2 regions of the Algiphilus aromaticivorans DG1253 genome follow, and region 1 is predicted to be linked to the other one. Evidence: riboswitches for the same ligand, from Rfam matches in the RefSeq annotation. Region 1 holds a riboswitch; the other holds the start of a gene.
The links. A riboswitch is a leader RNA that binds a small molecule or an ion and turns the genes downstream of it on or off. The one in region 1 is predicted to bind cobalamin.

Region 1 (9,461 bases):
GCAGGCGCCCTGGCTGACGATTCCGGCCAACGACAAGCGCTACCTTCGCGTCGCCGCCATCGAGGGCATCACGGATTGGCTGCGCGGCATCGATGCATCTCCCGACGCGCCGGATCGACTGCCATGAAGCGGCAGCGGTCGCGCACCACGGCGAGCGCCGGCGGGTCGGTCCGGAGAAAGCCGTGATGAGCGAGTACATGCGGCGCTGAATCGACGCCACCAAAGCAAAGTCGCGGCAAACCGCGGAAGGAACACGGGCTGCTGCCCTTGTGCGCAAACGACCAAGCATCATAATCAATGGGCTCCCCGTACTCCGCCCGCGCCCCGAACCACCATGACCGCCAGCGACCACCACTACCGCGAAGCCATAGCGCATCTGCGGCACCTTATCGACCAGGCCTACAGCATGGGCGAGCGCGATCCCACCGCCGCTTCGCTGGCCACCGCGGACGCCCAGGCGCGGCCCTCGGTGCGCATCATCGCGGTGGCCCGCACCGAGGAAAGCGGCCTGCTCTTCTTCGCGAGCAGCAGCAGCGGCAAGGGCCAACAGATGCAGGCCAATCCGCGCGCCGCACTCTGCTTCTACTGGCCCGGCATGCAGGAACAGGCCGTGGTCGAGGGCAAGGTCGTGCTGCTCGATACCGAGGCATCGGACCGCTACTGGGCGAAGCGACCGCGCGAAGCGCAGCTCGGCGCCTGGATGTCCGAGAAGGGCAACTCCAAAGCTGAAGGCGAGGCCGTCAAGGAGCGGCTGCGCGGCTACAAGCAGGAGTTCGACCAGCAGCGCGTGCCGCGCCCCGATGCTTGGCGCGCCTACCGCCTCGAGCCGGACCGCATCGGATTCTGGCCAAGTGGATGGCACCGACTGCGCGCGCGTGTCGACTACCGCCGCGACGCATCCGGAAAGTGGCAGCGCCACCAACAACAGCCCTGAGCGGAGCGAGCCTAGGAGCGCTGCCGCGGCCGCAACAGTGCCGTGCGCAGGCGGCGCCAGCCCACCAGCACGCCGGTGGCCGCCACCAGCAGCCCGCCGAGACTGACCCCGATGACGACAACATCCCAGAGCGGACGGTTGTGGATCAGCCAGGGAAAATCCAGGGAATGCAGCCCGTTGAACCACCAGCGATAGGCACGACGCGCGCGGTCCGCCTTCAGCGCGATGCGCCCGCTGCCCGGATCGAGGTAGAACCAGCGCTGCTCGGCGTCGTCGAGACGCAGCCGCAGCACCGGGAAGACGCGCTCGCCCCGGCTGCTGTAGTAGTAGCGATCGGCCTGCCGCAGCCAGGCGCGGTCGCGCTCGGGCGCCGACATCGCCAGGCGATCGGCCGCGGCCGCAACTTCGTCGCGCGGCAGCGTCTCGCGCAGCGGCCCACCGGCAACGGGTGCCAGACGCGTTTCTTCGCCATCGCGCAGGCGCAACCACCAGCGACCACCGAAGGCGAAGGCCTCGGCCTCACGCGGCTGGAAGCCGCCGGTGCGAAGCAACGTGTCACGCAGACCGTCGGCGAGGATCTCCGGGGGTAGTGGCGGCGCGTCGCCGACGAGTGCAGCGTGCTCCTGCGCGCTGACGCCGTGCAAATCGAAGAGTCCCCAGGGATTCATCGAGAAGAGCCCGCTGAGAATGAAGCTGAAGATCAGCCCGCCGAAGACGAGCCCGCCGGCGTGATGCCAGAAGGCGGCACCGCGATAGGGAATGGGCGATTTGCCCCGCTTGCGACGCCGCCAGCGCCACTGCTTCAACCCGCCCCAGAGGCCAGCCAGTGCCATCGCACAACCGGCCACTGACAGCCAGATGACGAGTTCGCTCCAGGCGCCGGGATGGCGCCGCAGCGCCGTGAAATAGAGCCAGTGACTCACCGCCCCCACCCAGTTCCAGGCACGCTCGGCGCGGGTGGTGTCCAGCAGCAGCTCGCCGGTGGTGCCGGAGACATGCAGCCAGCGCCCACCCTCCAGCGCGACCCGATACAGCGGCCGGTGCGGGTCGTAGCGGCCGGAGACGGTCCATTGATCGTCGTCGATTCGCTGCAGGCGGTGGATCGCCCCGGCAGCGACGTCGCTACGCCGCCCCAGCATCGCGCGCACGGCCTCGGCATCCAGAGACGCCATCGTCTCGCCGGTGGCGGCACCCCGCCACTGCCCGTCGCGGCCGATCCACAACCGGCCGTCCAGCATGCGCAGGCGCGGACGCTCGTCGGGAGTGATGGCGGGCAACGCGGCGTCACAGCAGTGCGCTGCCTGCAGCGGCGGCTGCCCGGCAATCCGTCGGTCGTGCTCGGTGGACGGATAGCCGACGTAGAGCATCACCATGCCCGAGAAGAACCAGAGCACGAAGAATAGGCTGAGCAGCACGCCGAGCCAGCGATGGCCCAGGAAGAGCAGGCGCTTGGGGCTCATGGCCTGCTCCTGCACTGCGCTCGAAGCGTTGCATCCAGAGATGCGCGTAGCGGCCGGCGTTCCGGCACCGCATGCACGGCGACGATGGCGCACGCCGACGCCCGGGGCGGTATGCCCATGGCCTGCTCCTTGTGCCACGCCGCCCGCATGGCTAAGCGAAAAGCGGATGGCGCCGCGCATTGCGCGACGCCGGCGGACGCCAGGCCGGTCTCCGGGCTCGGGAGCGGAAGAGGGTCGAATCTCTTCAGGGAGCAAGCGCCTTCCCATGCCGCGAGGGCACAGTGGCTTCGAGCTTGCTCCGCGCTCCATCACCGTTGCGGGGGCAGCGCCGGAATTCAACCGGCTTCCCGTTTCACCTGCCGCATGCAGCGGCAGGCACCTAGCGCGAAGCAGGATGGTAGCGCAGTTGCCGCGCGCATCCCTCGCTGCTAGCCTCCGTCGCCTTGCACCAGGTGCCCGCCGCGCGATCGCTCGCGCGGCGGGTTAAACGGGAAGTCGGTGCCCGGCGCCATCTGGCGCCGCATGCCGACGCTGCCCCCGCAACGGTGATTGCGCAGCAGGTTCCGCGTTCTTCGCGGCCCCTGCTTCGGCGGACCACTACGCCACTGTGCCCTCGCGGCATGGGAAGGCGGTCCGCCGAGACGATGCTCGACAAGCATCGTCACGCATCAGCCCGTAGACCGGCCCGGTGCATCGAGCCACGCGTCGCGGTGGGCGACGACGGGCCGGTTCCGGCCATCGTCGTCCGCGACGGCGCCGGTCCCGTCCCTGTCCCCGCACGCGTGTCATTCAGCACAGCGCCGTGCGGGTGAGCACGGCGAAGGGGACCGACATGCAGTACCGCAAGGGAATGCGCGCCGTGGCAGCGGGCGCGCTACTGGGCGCTTTCGCAACCGCAACCTGGGCCGCCGACCACGTCGAGCAGCTGGAGGCCGTGGAAGTGCGCGGCGAGCCGGCCGAACGACAGCTCTCCGAGGAGCTCGCCGACTACGGCAACCGCGTCGAAATCGTCGAGCGCGAGCGCATCAGCGCCTCCGGCGCGGTCGACATCGCGCAGGCGCTGCAGATGCTGGCGCCGGGCCTGCATCTGGCGCCCAAGCACGGGCGCTTCGATTACGCCGACATCTCGCTGCAGGGCTCGCGCAACGCCGATGTGCTTTTCCTGATCGACGGCGTGCGCGTCAACAACCGGCTCTTCGCCGGCACCTCGCCGCTCGACACGCTCAGCACCAACATGGTCGAGCGCATCGAGATCCTGAAGGGCGGGCAGAGCCTGTTCTACGGCACGCAGGCAGTGGCCGGCGTGGTCAATATCGTCACACGCGAATTCGCCGAAGCCGCCGAGGGCGAGCTGGCGCTGGGCGCCGGCGATCTCGGCGAGCAGCAGCTCGAGGGCTGGGTGGCCGATGCCGCCGGCAACAGCCGCTTCGTGCTTTCCGGCAGTCACGCCCGCGGCGACGGCTACCAGCCCTATCGTGACGCGCATCTGGAGTCCAGCGCCGAGCGCGGCCGCGAGCGCGGCTACGAAGTCACCAGCCTGGCCGGCCGCGCCCAGCGCAGTTTCGGCGATAACGCGCGGCTGACGGGCAGCTATGTGCGCACCGAAGCCGCGCTGGATTTCGCGCGCCCGACGGACAATTTCAGCACCATCAACGACCGCGACCAGCAACTCGCCACGCTGAACTGGGATCACCGCTTCGACAACGGCTTCAGCTATTTCCTCAAGGCCTACTGGCACCGCTGGGACACCGAGTACACGCGGCTGTATACCACCGAGGATCCCGACCGCCTGGAAGTCGTCAACGACCGCGACCCCTGGGGCTTCGATGACTACGGTCTCAACGTCATGGGGCGCTACCGCTTCAACGGCGGCAGCGAGTGGGTCTTCGGCGTCGACGGCCAGCGCTATTCCGGCCAGGACGCGGTGGTCAACATCAGCACCCAGAGCGAGACCGTCTACGCCGCCTTCCTGCAGTTCCGGCCACGGCTGGCGCTGCTGCCGCATACCGCGCTGGCCGTCGGCGCGCGCCATAGCCGTGCGGACCTCGGCGGCAGCAACACCATCTGGGACGCCACCGCGCGTCACGCGCTTGGCGGCGGCCACTATCTGCGCGCCAAGGCCGGCAGCGCCTTCCGCCTGCCGGACGCCTACCAGCTCTACGCCCGCGACCCGGACCATACCCGCGGCAACGAGAACCTCGACGGCGAGCAGAGCCTGAACTTCGAGCTCGGCTACGGCGGCAGCGCCGCTCTGGCCGGCGCCTACCTGAGCTGGGAGCTGATGGCCTTCCATCGGCGCATCGAGGATCTGATCGCCTCGGTACCGGACGAGAGCGGCCGCTCCACCTTCGTCAACACCGACGAGCGCGTACGCAGCCAGGGCGCGGACATCGTCGGCCGCTGGAGCACCGGCAGCGGTTGGCGCGGCCATCTGGGCGCGACGGTGGCACGCGCCCGCGAACGCGGCAGCAGCGAGCAGATCGACGGCATTCCGCGCTTCTTCGCCAAGGCCAGCCTCGGTCGCGACCATGCCGGCGGCCGCTGGGGCTGGACGCTGGCGGCGGTGCATGTCGGCCGCACCAACGACACGCTACCCGACGGCCTCGGCCGGCAGCGCTACGGCAACCACGAGATCGTCGACCTCAGCACCTACTGGCAGCCCACAGCAGGTAGCCCGCACCGCTTCCAGCTGCGGCTGGAGAACGCGCTGGACGCCACCTACGCCAGCGGTATCACGAGCGCCGAGCGCGACGTCGATGACACGCCCTATCGCGTGGACAACCTCGGCATGCCGCGCAACATCCAGCTGCGCTACCGCTACCGCTTGCTGTGACGGCACCGCTGATTGCATCGCTGGATATGGCCGGCCGCGACTGCCTCGTAGTTGGCGGTGGGCGCCGCGCGCTGAGAACCGTGCGCCATGCGCTTGCGCACGGCGCGCGTGTCACGACGGTCGCGCCGCGGCTGCATCCCGAGCTGCGCGCCCGGCTGAGCGAGGGCGCGATCGCGCATCACGCGACCACCTTTTCACCAGCACAGCTGCGCGGCATGGCAATGGCCTTCGCCGATACGGGTGACCCGGTGATCGACAAGGCGGTCTGCCTGGCGGCCGCGGTCCGCGGCATCGCCGTGCATCGCTTCGACGCCGATCCGCAGGCAAGGGAAGATGGCAAGGACGACCACGTGCGCGCCGCATGACCGCTATGCCGGCACGCTCGCAGCGGAAGCAACGCATCTCCGAGGCAGGGGCGGGCTGTGCTCAAGGCGCAGGCGTGGCAGGCTGGTGCAAGCAGCTCCCCCAAAACCCAGACGGATCGCACCCACTCATGACGCAGCCGAAATTCAGCATCGGCGACATCGTCCACCACAATCGCTTCGACTACCGCGGCGTCATCGTCGACGTCGACCCCGAGTACAGCGGCAGCGAGGCGTGGTATGAGCAGGTGGCGCAGAGCCGGCCGCCGAAGGGCGCGCCCTGGTATCACGTTCTGGTTGACGGCTCCATGCAGAGCACCTATGTCGCCGAGCGACATCTCGAACCGGGCGACAGCAGCCAGCAGATCGAGCATCCGTCACTCGGCCAGTTCTTCGACCGCTTCGACGGCGGGCGCTACCACCTGCGGCGACAGCAGTAATCCCGAGCAGAAGCGCGGCGGGCAGTGCCGGCCCGCTTTGGCACATCGATTGCTTGCGCTAGAGGCCCAAGCCATCGAGTCCTTCCATGTCGTCACGCCTTCGTCGCCCCCTGCTGCTGTCGCTGGGTCTGCTGCTTTCAGCCTGCGGCGGTTCCGGCGCCACCAGCGGCGTTGCCGACGAAGCGGGCTTCCAGCTGATCGAAGCGTCGATCGAGACGACACAGAACGCCCTGAAGGCCGGCACGATCGGCTGCGCCGGCCTGGTTGCCGCCTATCTGGAACGCATCGAGACGCTGGATCGCGACGACAGCACCGGCCCGGCGCTGAACAGCGTGCTCGCCGCCCATCCCGAAGCCATGGCGCAGGCGCGCGCGCTGGATGCCCACCTTGCCGAGTACGGCACGCTGAAGGGCCCGCTGCATTGCGTGCCGATGCTGCTCAAGGACAACTTCGACACGGTCGACATGCCGACCACGGCGGCGTCCCGCGCCATCGCCGGCTCGCAGCCCGCTGACGATGCCTTCACCGTGCAGAGGCTGCGCGGAGCCGGAGCGGTCATCCTCGGCAAGACGACGATGACCGAGTACGCCTTCTTCACGCAGAGTCACAACAGCTTCACGGGACGGGTCGGCGCCGCCTACGACACGCGCGCCGACGCCGGCGGCTCGAGCGGCGGCACCGCCTCGGCGGTGGCGGCGAATCTGGCGCTGGCCGGAACCGGATCCGATACCTGCGCATCCATTCGGCTGCCCCCGTCGAATGCATCGCTGGTGGGCGTACGTGCCTCGATGGGGCTGGTGTCGCAGGACGGGATCGTGCCGCTGTCGCACTTTCACGACGTCGGCGGGCCGATCACCCGCACGGTCGCCGATGCCGCACGGGTGCTGGATGTCATGGCCGCGGTCGACCCTGCCGATGCACGCACGCTCGACCCGGAGCGCTATCAGCCCGCCAGCTACACTGCGGCGCTGAACGCGGACGGACTGGCCGGAAAACGGATCGGCGTACTGCGCAGCTACGGCGGCACCGACGCCTTCGGCAGCGACCCCGCGATCCAGCGCATCATGACGGCGGCGATTGGCGACATCGAAGCGGCCGGGGCGGAAGTGATCGATCCGGTCACGCTGCCCGACTTCGCGTCGGTCTCCGTGCTGGTGCAGGAGTTCGAGACGCACATCAACGAATACCTGCAGAGCATTCCGGAGCCCGTTCGGGGCTCGCTGGACGCCATCATCCTGAGTGGCCAGGTACATCCCTTCATCGAAGCGATCCTGGTCGCAGCCAAGACGCTATCCGACACGAGTTCGGAGCGCTATTTCGCGACGAAGGGGCAGCGCCCGGTCATGCGCGCCTATGTCGAGGCCGAGATGGACCGGCTGGGACTGGATGCGCTGGTCTACCCGCCGGTGCTGGACCCGCCCTTCGCCACCCTGGTCGACGCCGACGCGGAGGCTCTGCTGGCTGCTTTGCTGGACGGCGACAGCGCCGCTCTCGCCAGCAACATCGATGCCCTGACCCAGGGCAGCAACTGCGGCTTCAGCGCCTCGACGGGGCTGCCCTCGATCGTTGTACCGGCAGGCTTCACGGAGGGCGCCACACCGCTGCCGGTGGGCCTGGAGATATTCGGCCGCAAGTGGGACGAGGCGTCGCTGTTCGAGATCGCCTACGCCTTCGAGCAGGCCACGCATCACCGGCATCCGCCGCCGGCCTACACGCCGACGGACTGAACAGCCCCCTTTCCGGCCGCTGCAGCGCTAGGCTGATCCCCTTCGCACCCAGAAGGGACCGTCATGCGCCTGCTCGCCCTGGCCTTTTTCCTGCCGCTCGCCGGCTGCGCTCTGCTGCCTGCCAAGGAACCGCCACCCCCACCGGCCGCGGAGACGACCGTGCCGCAGCTGGCCGATGTCGCCGCGGCACGGCGGGCCGCCGCGGGAGAGGCGACCCGCCTCTATCGCATCGACGCGGCGGCTTCCGAGGTGCGCATCTTCGTCTTCCGCGGCGGCAAGGCGCCCACCCGGGGCAAGAATCACGTGCTGACGACGCCGGAGCTGCAGGGCTTCGTGGCGCTGCGCTCGGAGCTGCCCACCGATGCCAGTTTCATGCTGGGCTTCAGCGCCGAGGCCATGGCACTGGACGACCCGGCGCTGCGTGCGGCCATCGGCGGCAGCTTCGCCAAGCCGCTGAGCGAAGAGCAGATCGAGGGCACGCGCGACAACATGCTGGGCGACTCGGTGCTCGACGCCGAGACCCATCCCGAGATCGTGCTGCGCTCGGTGGAAATCGGCGGCGACTGGCCGATGCTGGTGGCGCGCGTCGAGGTGGCGCTGCACGGCAGCACGCAGGTCTACGACAGCCTGCTGGAGGTACGCCGCGACGACGAGCGGCTAAGCGCCGAGGGCAGCCTGGTCATTCGCCAAACCGACTTCGGCATCACGCCCATGTCCGTGCTGGGCGGACTGCTCGGGCTGCAGGACCCCATCGGTATCCGCTATCGCATCGTCGCACGCGCGTCGGAAGATTAGCGGCGGGCGTCCGTGCCGAACATAACCTTGCCGCGGCAGTCACGTATAGTGACATTGATTAATGACAATGTTCGCGCTAGCCTGTCATTTGGACCGACGATGCGGGGGCAACGGCCATGCACGCCAGCGACCACCTCGACCCCGAGACCCTGGAAGGCTTCCGCCGGGCCCAGCGCCTGGCCTACGACTGCGCCGAGACCATCGCAGCCGAGATGACGCCGGGCATGCGCGAGCGCGATGTCGCCGCACGCATGCAGGACTATCTGGACGATAACGGCGCAGAGGACTGCTTCCATCGTCCCTTCGCCTGGTTCGGCGATCGCACCGCCTTTCGCGGACTGATCGGCGTCTCACAGCTGGGCGGCTTCAACCCGGCCTTCTATCCGGGCAACCGCCGGCTGGAGGCGGACATGCCCTTCATCCTGGACTGCGCGCCCACGGTGCACGGCTACACCGCCGATATCGGCTACTGCGGTGTAATCGGCACCAACCGCATCCTCGACAAGCTGATGGATGACCTCGCCGAATACCGCCAGCTGATCCTGGAGCAGGTGCGCGCGCGGCGCCCGCTGGCCGAGATCAGCCGCGCCGTCGACGCGCTCTGCCAGCGCCACGGCTACGAGCCGCGGCACAAGGCCTACCCCTTCGAAACGCTGGCGCACCGCGTCGAAGTGCTGCCCGACGAAGCGGACACGACGCACTGGACGCTGGGCCGCTTCGGCCTGCGAAATATCCGCGAGCTGATCCGCGATCGCGCGCGCGGCGCCCGCGAAGGCTGGAATCCCATATGGAACAGCTCGGCGGCGTCGGAGCACCCGCCGACGCCGGGGCTATGGGCGGTCGAACCGCACCTGGGCTTCCGCGATGTCGGCGCCAAGTTCGAAGAGCTGCTGGTGGTCACCGAGGACGA
Region 2 (9,461 bases), 1.5 Mb from region 1:
AGCGCCGCCATCGGCGCGCTCGCCGGCGGATTCGCGCGCTGGCAGATCCCGCTCTACGGCGACGCCTGGCTGCTGGTTGCAGGGGCCGGACTGGGCAGCTTCACGACGGTCTCGGCCTTCGCGCTGCACACGGTCGTGCTCTTCGATCATCAGCTCAGGTCGGCGGCGATCTACGTCGCGGCTACCATGCTGCTCTGCCCGCTGGCGGCCATGGCCGGATTCCTGCTGGTCTTTACCCCGTGAGCCGGCCGGTACGCAGGACGGAGCTGGCCATGGCCGTCGCCGCCGGCAGCGCGCTGGGGGCGAGCCTGCGGCTCGCCGTATCCATGCTCACGCCCGCCGTGTGGCTGGGCACGCTGCTTGTCAATGTCGTAGGTGCCGCGCTCATGGGCTACGCCGCGCGTTACCTGCTGACGGCTCCGCGCCCCCGGCTGCAGGCCTTTTGGCTGCCGGGCTTCTGTGGCGGCTTCACGAGCCTGTCCAGCTTCAGCTGGGAATGGCTGCAGTTGGCGCATCGCATCGAGGCCGCGACCCCGAGCGGTGTGCTCTTGTTGCTCGCTGCGCTCGCCGGCGCGAGCGCAGCCTGGATCGGTGGCGCGGCGCTGGGGTGGTGGATCGCCGGGCGCCGTGCGGAGTCTGCGCGCGCGCACCGGTAGAATCGCGGCCTTCTGGTTCCGCCGATACCCCGCCATGATCGACCCCAAGCTGCTGCGCACGCAGACCGACACCATAGCCGCGCAGCTCGCTCGCCGCGGTTTCACGCTGGATGTGGCCGCTTTCCGCGAGCTGGAGGAACGCCGCAAGGCGCTGCAGACCGAGTCCGAGCAGCTGCAGCAACAGCGCAACACGCGTTCCAAGAGCATCGGCCAGGCGAAGGCGGCCGGTCAGGACATCGCGCCGCTGCTGGCCGAGGTCGAGGGCATGAAGCAGCAGATGGAAGCCAAAGGCGACGAGCTGGAGGCCGTGCAGGCCGAGATCGAGCAGCTGGCCATGGGGCTGCCGAATCCGCCGGCAGAGGACGTGCCGGACGGTGCCGACGAAGCCGACAACGTCGAGCTGCGCCGCTGGGGCGAGCCTAGAGCGGCCGAGGGCGCGCAGGATCACGTCGCGGTCGGCGAGGGCTTGGGCGGCCTGGACTTCGCGCAGGCTGCCAAGCTCACCGGCAGCCGTTTCAACGTCATGCACGGCGATGTCGCGCGACTGCACCGGGCGCTGGTGGCCTTCATGATGGATCTGCACAGCAGCGAGCACGGCTACGAGGAAGTGGCAGTGCCCTTCATCGTCAACGAGGACTCGTTGCGCGGTACCGGCAATCTGCCGAAGTTCGGCGAGGATCTGTTCCGGCTGGAGGGCGAGGCGCCCTGGTACCTGATTCCGACCGCCGAGGTGCCGGTGACGAATCTGCTGCGCGACGAGATTGTCGAGGCCGAATCGCTGCCGCGGCGCTGGGTGGCGCACACGCCCTGCTTCCGCGCCGAAGCGGGCGCGGCCGGGCGTGACACGCGCGGCATGATCCGCCAGCACCAGTTCGAGAAGGTCGAGCTGGTGCACGCCGTCAAGCCGGAGGATTCCGACGCGGCGCTGGAGATGCTTACCGGACATGCGGAAGCGGTGTTGCAGCGCCTCAATCTGCCCTATCGCGTCATCGTGCTGTGCACCGGCGACATGGGCTTTGCCGCGCGCAAGACCTACGACATCGAGGTCTGGCTGCCCTCGCAGGACACCTACCGCGAAATATCCTCCTGCTCGAACTGTGGCGACTTCCAGGCCCGGCGTATGCAGGCGCGCTGGCGCAACCCGGAGACGCGCAAGCCCGAGCTACTGCACACCCTCAACGGCTCGGCGCTGGCTATCGGCCGCGCTCTGGTGGCGATTCTCGAGAACTATCAACAGGCCGACGGCAGCGTCCTCGTGCCCGAGGTGCTGCAGCCCTACATGGGCGGTCGTGCGCGCATCGGCGGCTGAGCGGGAGGCAGGCCCGGATCGCACGAAGTGACGCGGATGCGCCTTCGGTACATCGCGGCGCGATGACGGTCGATATTCCGGCCAGGTGGGTCGGCAGCGCCATCGCCAGCGGTTGCACGCTGCCGCCGCCATCGCCGGCATCGCGCGCGCTCTGGCACGGCGGGCGCCGCCGTTACGCAGTCTGGCTCATCGAGGCCGATACCGCCGCGGTGCGCGCGCTGGCCGCTTCGGCGAGGAGGCGGCTGGCGCCCTGGCTGGGTCCGGCGCCGCTGCGCCAGCCGCACATCACGCTGTGCGCCTGCGGCTTTCCGGTACGAGACGCGCGCCGCGCTGACGACTTCGATGCGGCGCAGCGTCGCAGGCAGTGCGATGCGCTGGTCGATGCCGAACCTTCGGTGTTCTCCCTGCGCGTGGGCGGCATTGGCAGCTTCAACGGTTGCGCCTATCTGCGCGTCGACGACGCGGATGGCCGTTTGCAAAGGCTGTACGAGTTGCTCGCCGCCGCGATACCCGAAGCATCCTCGCAACGCTTTGTGCCGCACGTCACGCTGGGTTTCTATCGCGAGCGCTTCCCGCTGGCACGCATCGCAGAGGCCGCTGCCGATCTCGACGCCGAGGCACACCTTCCTGTAGCGGCGCTGACGCTGGCCAGCTATGACCCGCGGCGGCCCGATACGCCGCTGCGCTATTGGCTGCGTTGGCGGCTTACGTGATGCCCTGAGGCGGATGCCGGCGACGCCGCTCCCTGACGCGGCAGGAACACGGGCAGGCCGTCGACGGTGCCGGTGGCCAGTGGCTGGCTGTAGAGTCGCTCCAGCGCCGGGACCGAGAGCATCGTCGCCACCGGCCCCCAGCAGGCCGCGCCATCCGGGTAGAGCAGCAGTACATGGCTGCAGTAGCGCGCAGCCAGATTGATGTCGTGCGTGGCCATGACCGCGCAGCGACCGCGCGCGACTTCCCCGCCGACCAGTTCCAGCATGGCGATCTGATGGTGCAGGTCCAGATGATTTGTCGGCTCGTCGAGCAGCCAGAGGGTGGGATCCTGGGTGATGAGCGTGGCGAAGGCCAGGCGCTGGCGCTCGCCGCCGGAAAGCGTCTGCACGGAGCGTCCGCCCAGCTCCTTCATGTCCGTGCGGGCTAGCGCTGATTCGGCCGCGGCGTAGTCGTCCGGACCCTCCATCTCCCAGGCGCGCAGATGCGGATGGCGGCCCATCAGCGCGGTTTCCAGCACCGTTGCCGGGAAGCCGTCGTGATGATGCTGGAAGAGCACGCCGAGCCGGCGCGCGATGTCGCGGCGGGGCAGGGCCGTGATGGGGCGATTGCCGAGCAGCACGCGCCCGCCGCGTGCTGGGCGCAGCCCGGCCAGCGTCATCAGCAGCGTCGTCTTACCGGCCCCGTTGGGGCCGAGAATCGCCCAGCTCTGACCCGGCGCGAAGGCGCAGCGCAGCGCGTCACCGTCGGGGCGCTCGGGCACGTCCACGACCAGGTCCTCCAGCTGCATCAGCGACGCGGTCACGAGCTGGTGCTCCGATGCAGCAGCCAGAGGAAGATCGGCACGCCGAGCATGGCCGTGATGACGCCCACCGGCAGCTGCTCGGGCGCGATGATCGTGCGCGCCAGCGTGTCGGCCAGGACGAGCAGGGTGCCGCCGGCCAGCGCCGAGGCCGGCAGGATGATGCGCTGATCGAAGCCGATGACCAGCCGCAGCATGTGCGGGATGATCAGCCCGACGAAGCCGACACTGCCGGCGACCGTCACGGCCGTGGCGGTGATCAGCGCCGCCACCAGGTAGACGCCCCACTCCATGCGTCGCACCGCCAGTCCCAATGCAGCCGCCTGCTGCGGGCCGCGCGCAAGGATGTTCAGGCTGCGCCCGAAGGGCACGGCGGCGGCGACGACCAGCACCAGTATCGCCAGCGGCGCGATGGGACTGCGCGCATTGGCCATGTCGCCCATCAACCAGAAGAGCATGCCGGGCAGCTGCTGCGCCGGGCTGACGGCGAGCAGGAAGCTGATCAGCGCGCCCCAGCCGGCGGCGACGACGAAGCCGGTGAGCAGCAGCCGCGTCGGCGTCCAGCTGCCGGTGCCGTGGGCGGTGCCGAAGACGATGACGGTGGAGGCCAGCGCGCCGGCGAAGGCCGCGCCCGAGACCAGCGCCGTGCCCAGCCCGGCGAGCATGGCCAGCAGCGCCCCGGTGGCGGCGCCGCCGGACAGGCCGAGCACATAGGGATCGGCCAGCGGGTTGCGCAGCAGCACCTGCATCAGCGCCCCGGCCACCGCCAGCAGCCCCCCCACGGCAAAGGCCGACAGCGCCCGTGGCAGCCGCAGGTCGAGCAGCAGGGTGCGCTGCAGCGGTTCGCCTTCACCACTCATCACGGCCCAGATGGCAGCCGGCGGCACGGTGACGCTGCCCAGCGCAACGGCCACGGCGCAGGCTGCCAGTGCAACCGGCAGCAGCAGGAGCAGGGTGCGCAACGGATGGCTCACCGGGACGCGTCGGCCCGGCGTTGCCGACGCACGCTGTCGAGGTCTTCACAGAGCTGACGGGTGCCCTGCAGGACGCGCGGCGTGTGGCGCTGCAACAGCGACGGCGGGATGAAGAAGAGGTTTTCCTCGCGCACGGCCTGCAGCTCCGGCCACTCGCGCCAGGCCTCGAGCCAGTCCTGCCGGTCCTCGCCCATGCCGCCGGCGGCGATGGCCTCCGGGTCGGCCTTCAGGACCGATTCGCGGTCGATGCGCGGCACCAGACGTTCAAGATCGCCGAAGACGTTATCACCACCGCAGATACTGATCGCCTCGTTGATGAGATGTTCGTCATTGATTGTCATCAGCGGCCGTTCCCAGACTTGATAGAAAACCGTCACCGGAGCGGCGTCACGATAGCGCTCGGCCAGTGCGCGGCTTCCCTCGCGAAGCTCGGTGGCTGCCTCCTCGCCAGTGTCAGGGTGACCGGTGAGCTGGCCCAATCGCTCCAGCGTCGTGGCGATGCCCTCGAAGTCGCGCGGCTCGGAGATGTAGACGGTAAGCCCCAATTCGATCATGCGCTCGATCTGGGCGCGATCGTTGCCGCTGGCCCAGGCGACGACGAGATCCGGCTGCATCGCGACAATGCGCTCCATATCGGCGCGCTTGTAGCTGCCCACGCGCGGAATCTCGGCCGCGGCTTCGGGATGATCGCTGAAGCTGGTCGTGCCCACGACCTGCTCGCCGGCGCCGACGGAAAAGAGGTTCTCGGTCAGATGCGGCGCCAGGCTGACAACGCGCTGGGCGGGGGCCGTGAGAACGACTTCGCGTCCCTCGTCGTCGAGCACGCCGACCCGGTCCGCGGCGCCGTCCGCGAGACAGGGCGGTGCGGAAATAATCGCCGTAAAAGCGGTAAGTGGCGCCAAAATGCTTCGAATTTGCATCGAATATCCGTTATGTGCTCATCGGTCCGAATGCTCGGCAGAGCGGCTGATTCTTTTTCACCATAGCAACTTCGTCGGGCTGCACCGGCATCGCCGCGATTTGACGCCGGCTGGACAGGCCGCTTAGGCTTCGCCGCGTTCGAGGTGCCTTCGTCGTGATCGCGGCGAGGGTTGAACGGGAAGCCGGTGCGCGCTGTGACGTGATCCACGTCCGCGCAAGGCCGGCGCTGCCCCCGCAACGGTAAGCGAGCGGGTCCGGGCGAATGAGCCACTGTGCCGCACCGGCATGGGAAGGTGTCCGGATCCTGAGGCGAAAGCCTCCCCTCGTGAGCCCGGATACCGGCCCCGGACACTGGCGCGGCACAGCGGCGGGCTGGCTGCGGGCGGGCGGACGATTATTTGATTGATCGTCGCTGCGCCTGTCCTGAGCCCGACGCGTGTCGCTTGATGCGAACACGACGAGCGTGCGGGCGGCACGCCAGGGAGATTTCATGCTTTTCAATTCAGTAATCCATCGTTGGTGCATCGGTGGCGCGACCCTCTGCGCGGCAATCGCCGCGACCGGCACGCAGGCCGCCGAGGAACCGCTTCAGCTGGCCGTGACCGAGCTCGAGCCACATGTGATCACGGCGATCCGCGGCGAGAGCCAGCGGGTCGCCGACGGCCTGGCGGCCACCTCGGTTATCACCCGCGCCGACCTCGAGCGCCGGCAGGTCAAGAGTGTGCAGGAGGCGCTGCGCGGCCTGCCGGGCCTCAGCATCACGAACAACGGCGGACCGGGCAAGAACACATCGGTCTTCATGCGCGGCACCAATGCCGATCATCTGCTGGTGCTGGTCGACGGCGTCGAGGTCGGCTCGGCAACGGCAGGTCAGGCGGCCTTCCAGAACCTGCCGGTGCAGCAGATCGAGCGCATCGAGGTCGTGCGCGGGCCGCAGTCAGGCCTCTACGGATCGGACGCCATCGGTGGCGTCATCCAGATATTCACGCGGGGCGGCCCGGACGAGGGTCGGCGCAGCTATTTCGAGCTCGGCGGCGGCAGCTTCGATACCTACGAGGCCGCTGCGGGCGTGTCGGACGCCGGCGAGCACGGCTGGTTCAGCCTGAACGCGGATGTCTTCGATACCGGTGGCATCGATTCACGGACGCTCTTCGAGCCAGACGATGACGGTTACCGCAATCTGTCGGTTTCCGGTCGGGGCGGCCTCGATCTTGGTGCCTTCGGTGAGCTGCGCATCAACGGGTTGCACGCCGACGGTGAGAGCGAGTTCGACGGCAATCCCGAGTTCGACAGCGTCAATGAGACGGAAACGGTGCAGCAGGTCGTTGGCGCTTCCTGGCGGGTGCGTCCTGTTGAGGCTGTGGCGCTGACCCTCGACGCCGGGCGCTCGGAGGATCGTTCGCGCAACTTCCGCAACGGCGATTTCCGGACGCGCTTCGACACCAGCCGCAATGATTTCAGCCTGCAGGCCGATACGGATGTCGCCGAGCAGCGGCTGAGCGTGGGTGTCGATCATCTCGACGAGCGCGTCGATTCCACCACCCAGTACGACGAGACCCGGCGCGAGATCACGGGCGTCTTCGCCCAGCTGCTGGGCGAGTTGGGGGCGCTGGACTATCGTCTGGCCGGGCGCAGCGACGATTACGAAGCCTTCGGCAGCCATGAAACTGGCAATGTTGCCCTGGGTTGGCAGCCGGTCGATCGCCTGCGGCTTCGGGCCAGCTACGGCACGGCATTCCGTGCCCCCAGCTTCAATGAGCTCTTCTTTCCGGGCTTCGGCAATCCGGACGTCCAGCCCGAGGAATCCCAAAGCACCGAGATCGGTGCCGAGTGGGCGGTGGCGAGCTGGTCGCTGCGACTGGCCGCCTTCGAGACGCGCATCGACGATCTGATCGACACCGTTCAGGGCCCGGACGACAATTTCCTGCCGCTGAATGTTGCCGAGGCGCGCATCCGCGGCGCCGAGCTCAGCGCCGAGGTCGATGTCGCGGACTGGCAGCTGTCGGCGGCCTACACCTACCAGGAGCCGGAGAATCGCGGCGACGGCGCCAACGCCGGCAACCGCCTGCGCCGACGCCCGGATCAGATCCTGCAGCTTGACGCGGACCGCAGTTTCGGGCCGCTCGATGCGGGTCTGGGCATCTACGCCGAGGGCCGGCGCTACGAAGACGCGGCCAACAGCAACCGGCTGCCCGGCTACGTGCTGGTCGATGCGCGGCTGGGCTATCAGCTGTCCGCGGCCTGGCAGGTGCAGGGCCGCGTCGCCAATCTGCTGGATACCGACTACGAGACCGTGCCCACTTATCGCCAACCAGGGCGCGCCTTCTACGTGACACTGCGCTACGCGCTCTAGGGAGAGGCCATGAGCCAGAAGGATGACGAGGAAGCTCGCAACGCCCGCCACCGCGAGCGCATGCAGCGCCGCAAGGAAGTGGTCGACGGGCGCATCGCCAAGGCCCAGGACGAGCGGGGCGTGCTGCTCGTGCACAGCGGCAACGGCAAGGGCAAATCCTCCTCGGCCTTCGGCATGGTGGCGCGCGCCCTCGGTCACGGCATGCAGGTGGGGGTGGTCCAGTTCATCAAGGGCAAGTTCTCCACCGGCGAAGAGGCCTTCTTCCGGCGCTTCGAGGAAGTGCGCTACCACGTCATGGGCGAGGGTTACACCTGGGAGACGCAGGACCGCGAGCGCGACATCCAGGCGGCACGCGCCGCCTGGGAAGTCGCGCTGGAGATGCTGCGCGACGCCGACATCGCACTGGTGGTGCTCGACGAGCTGAATATCGCGCTCAAGCACCGCTATCTGGAGATCGATGAGGTCGTCACCGCGCTTGAGCAGCGCCCGCCGATGCAGCACGTCGTCGTCACTGGTCGGGGCGCACGCGAGGAGCTGATCGCCATCGCCGATACCGTTACCGAGATGCGCGACGTCAAGCACGCCTTCCGCAGTGGCATCAAGGCGCAGCAGGGAGTCGAGCTGTGAGCGAGCGCCAGTGCCCGGCGCTGCTGATCGGCGCGCCGGCCTCCGGGCAGGGCAAGACCACGGTGACCGCGGCCATCGCGCGCTGGCACGCCAGCCGCGGTCGTCGCGTGCGCGTCTTCAAGGCCGGGCCGGATTTCCTTGACCCGATGATCCTGGAGCGCGCCAGCGGCGCGCCAGTGGATACCCTCGACCTCTGGCTGGTCGGCGAGCAGGCCTGCCGGCAGCGGCTCCATGACGCGGCCGGCGAGGCCGACCTGATTCTGGTCGAGGGCGTCATGGGCCTCTTCGACGGCAAGCCCTCCAGCGCGGACCTGGCTTCGCGGATGGGTATCCCCGTGCTGGCCTCGATCAATGCGGCAGCCATGGCGCAGACCTTCGGTGCGGTGGCGCTGGGCATGCGCGATCTGCGGCCGGAGCTGCGCGTGGTCGGCGCCTTCGCCAACCAGGTGGGCAGCGAACGCCACGCCGGCATGCTTTCCGCGTTCCTGCCGCCGGATCTGCCGCTGCTGGGCTGGCTGCCGCACGCGCGCGATGCGGCATTGCCGAGCCGGCATCTGGGCCTCTTCATGGCCGACGAACTCGCCGATCTCGACGCCCGGCTCGACGCGGCCGCCGGCTCGCTGCAGTGGTGCGCAGACGCCTTGCCGGAGCCGGTGCGCTTCTCGGCCCCGGATGCCGCAAGCCCGCCCGAGCCGCTGCTCGCCGGCCGACGCATCGCTGTCGCGCGCGACGCGGCCTTCGCCTTCCTCTATCCGGCCAATCTGGGTCTGCTGGAAGCCATGGGCGCGGAGCTGCGCTATTTCTCGCCGGTTGCCGGCGAGCCGCTGCCGGAGTGCGATGCGGTTTGGCTGCCCGGCGGCTATCCGGAGCTGCATCTGCAGGCGCTGTCGACCAACGACGCGCTACGCGCCGACCTGGTTGCGCACGTCGACGCCGGCAAGCCGATGCTGGCCGAGTGCGGCGGCATGCTGGCGCTGCTGGGGGCGCTGGCAGACAAGGAGGGCAATGCCGCGCCGATGTGGGGCTTGCTGGAAGGCAGCGCGCGCCTGCAAGCGCGCTTTGCCGGCCTCGGTCCGCAGGAGGCCGAGTTGCCGGAAGGGTTGCTTCG

Region 2: linked by a shared signal. The riboswitch ahead of U743_RS08920 (TonB-dependent receptor domain-containing protein) and the one ahead of U743_RS02035 (TonB-dependent receptor plug domain-containing protein) in region 1 are both predicted to bind cobalamin.

The regions. Positions count from the first base shown of each region.
Region 1 is NZ_JPOG01000001.1:415,632-425,092, reverse strand. It holds gene U743_RS02050 (hypothetical protein) at 1-127, shown strand, start outside; gene U743_RS02045 (pyridoxine/pyridoxamine 5'-phosphate oxidase) at 335-934, shown strand; gene U743_RS02040 (PepSY domain-containing protein) at 946-2,394, opposite strand; cobalamin riboswitch at 2,580-2,792, opposite strand; cobalamin riboswitch at 2,828-3,097, shown strand; gene U743_RS02035 (TonB-dependent receptor plug domain-containing protein) at 3,227-5,227, shown strand; gene U743_RS02030 (precorrin-2 dehydrogenase/sirohydrochlorin ferrochelatase family protein) at 5,254-5,592, shown strand; gene hspQ (heat shock protein HspQ) at 5,721-6,029, shown strand; gene U743_RS02020 (amidase) at 6,116-7,756, shown strand; gene U743_RS02015 (YceI family protein) at 7,820-8,551, shown strand; gene U743_RS02010 (M24 family metallopeptidase) at 8,668-9,461, shown strand, end outside.
Region 2 is NZ_JPOG01000001.1:1,927,164-1,936,624, reverse strand. It holds gene U743_RS08955 (fluoride efflux transporter FluC) at 1-243, shown strand, start outside; gene U743_RS08950 (fluoride efflux transporter FluC) at 273-656, shown strand; gene serS (serine--tRNA ligase) at 691-1,965, shown strand; gene U743_RS08940 (2'-5' RNA ligase family protein) at 2,028-2,678, shown strand; gene U743_RS08935 (ABC transporter ATP-binding protein) at 2,651-3,466, opposite strand; gene U743_RS08930 (FecCD family ABC transporter permease) at 3,478-4,452, opposite strand; gene U743_RS08925 (cobalamin-binding protein) at 4,449-5,372, opposite strand; cobalamin riboswitch at 5,498-5,734, shown strand; gene U743_RS08920 (TonB-dependent receptor domain-containing protein) at 5,864-7,726, shown strand; gene cobO (cob(I)yrinic acid a,c-diamide adenosyltransferase) at 7,736-8,353, shown strand; gene U743_RS08910 (cobyrinate a,c-diamide synthase) at 8,350-9,461, shown strand, end outside.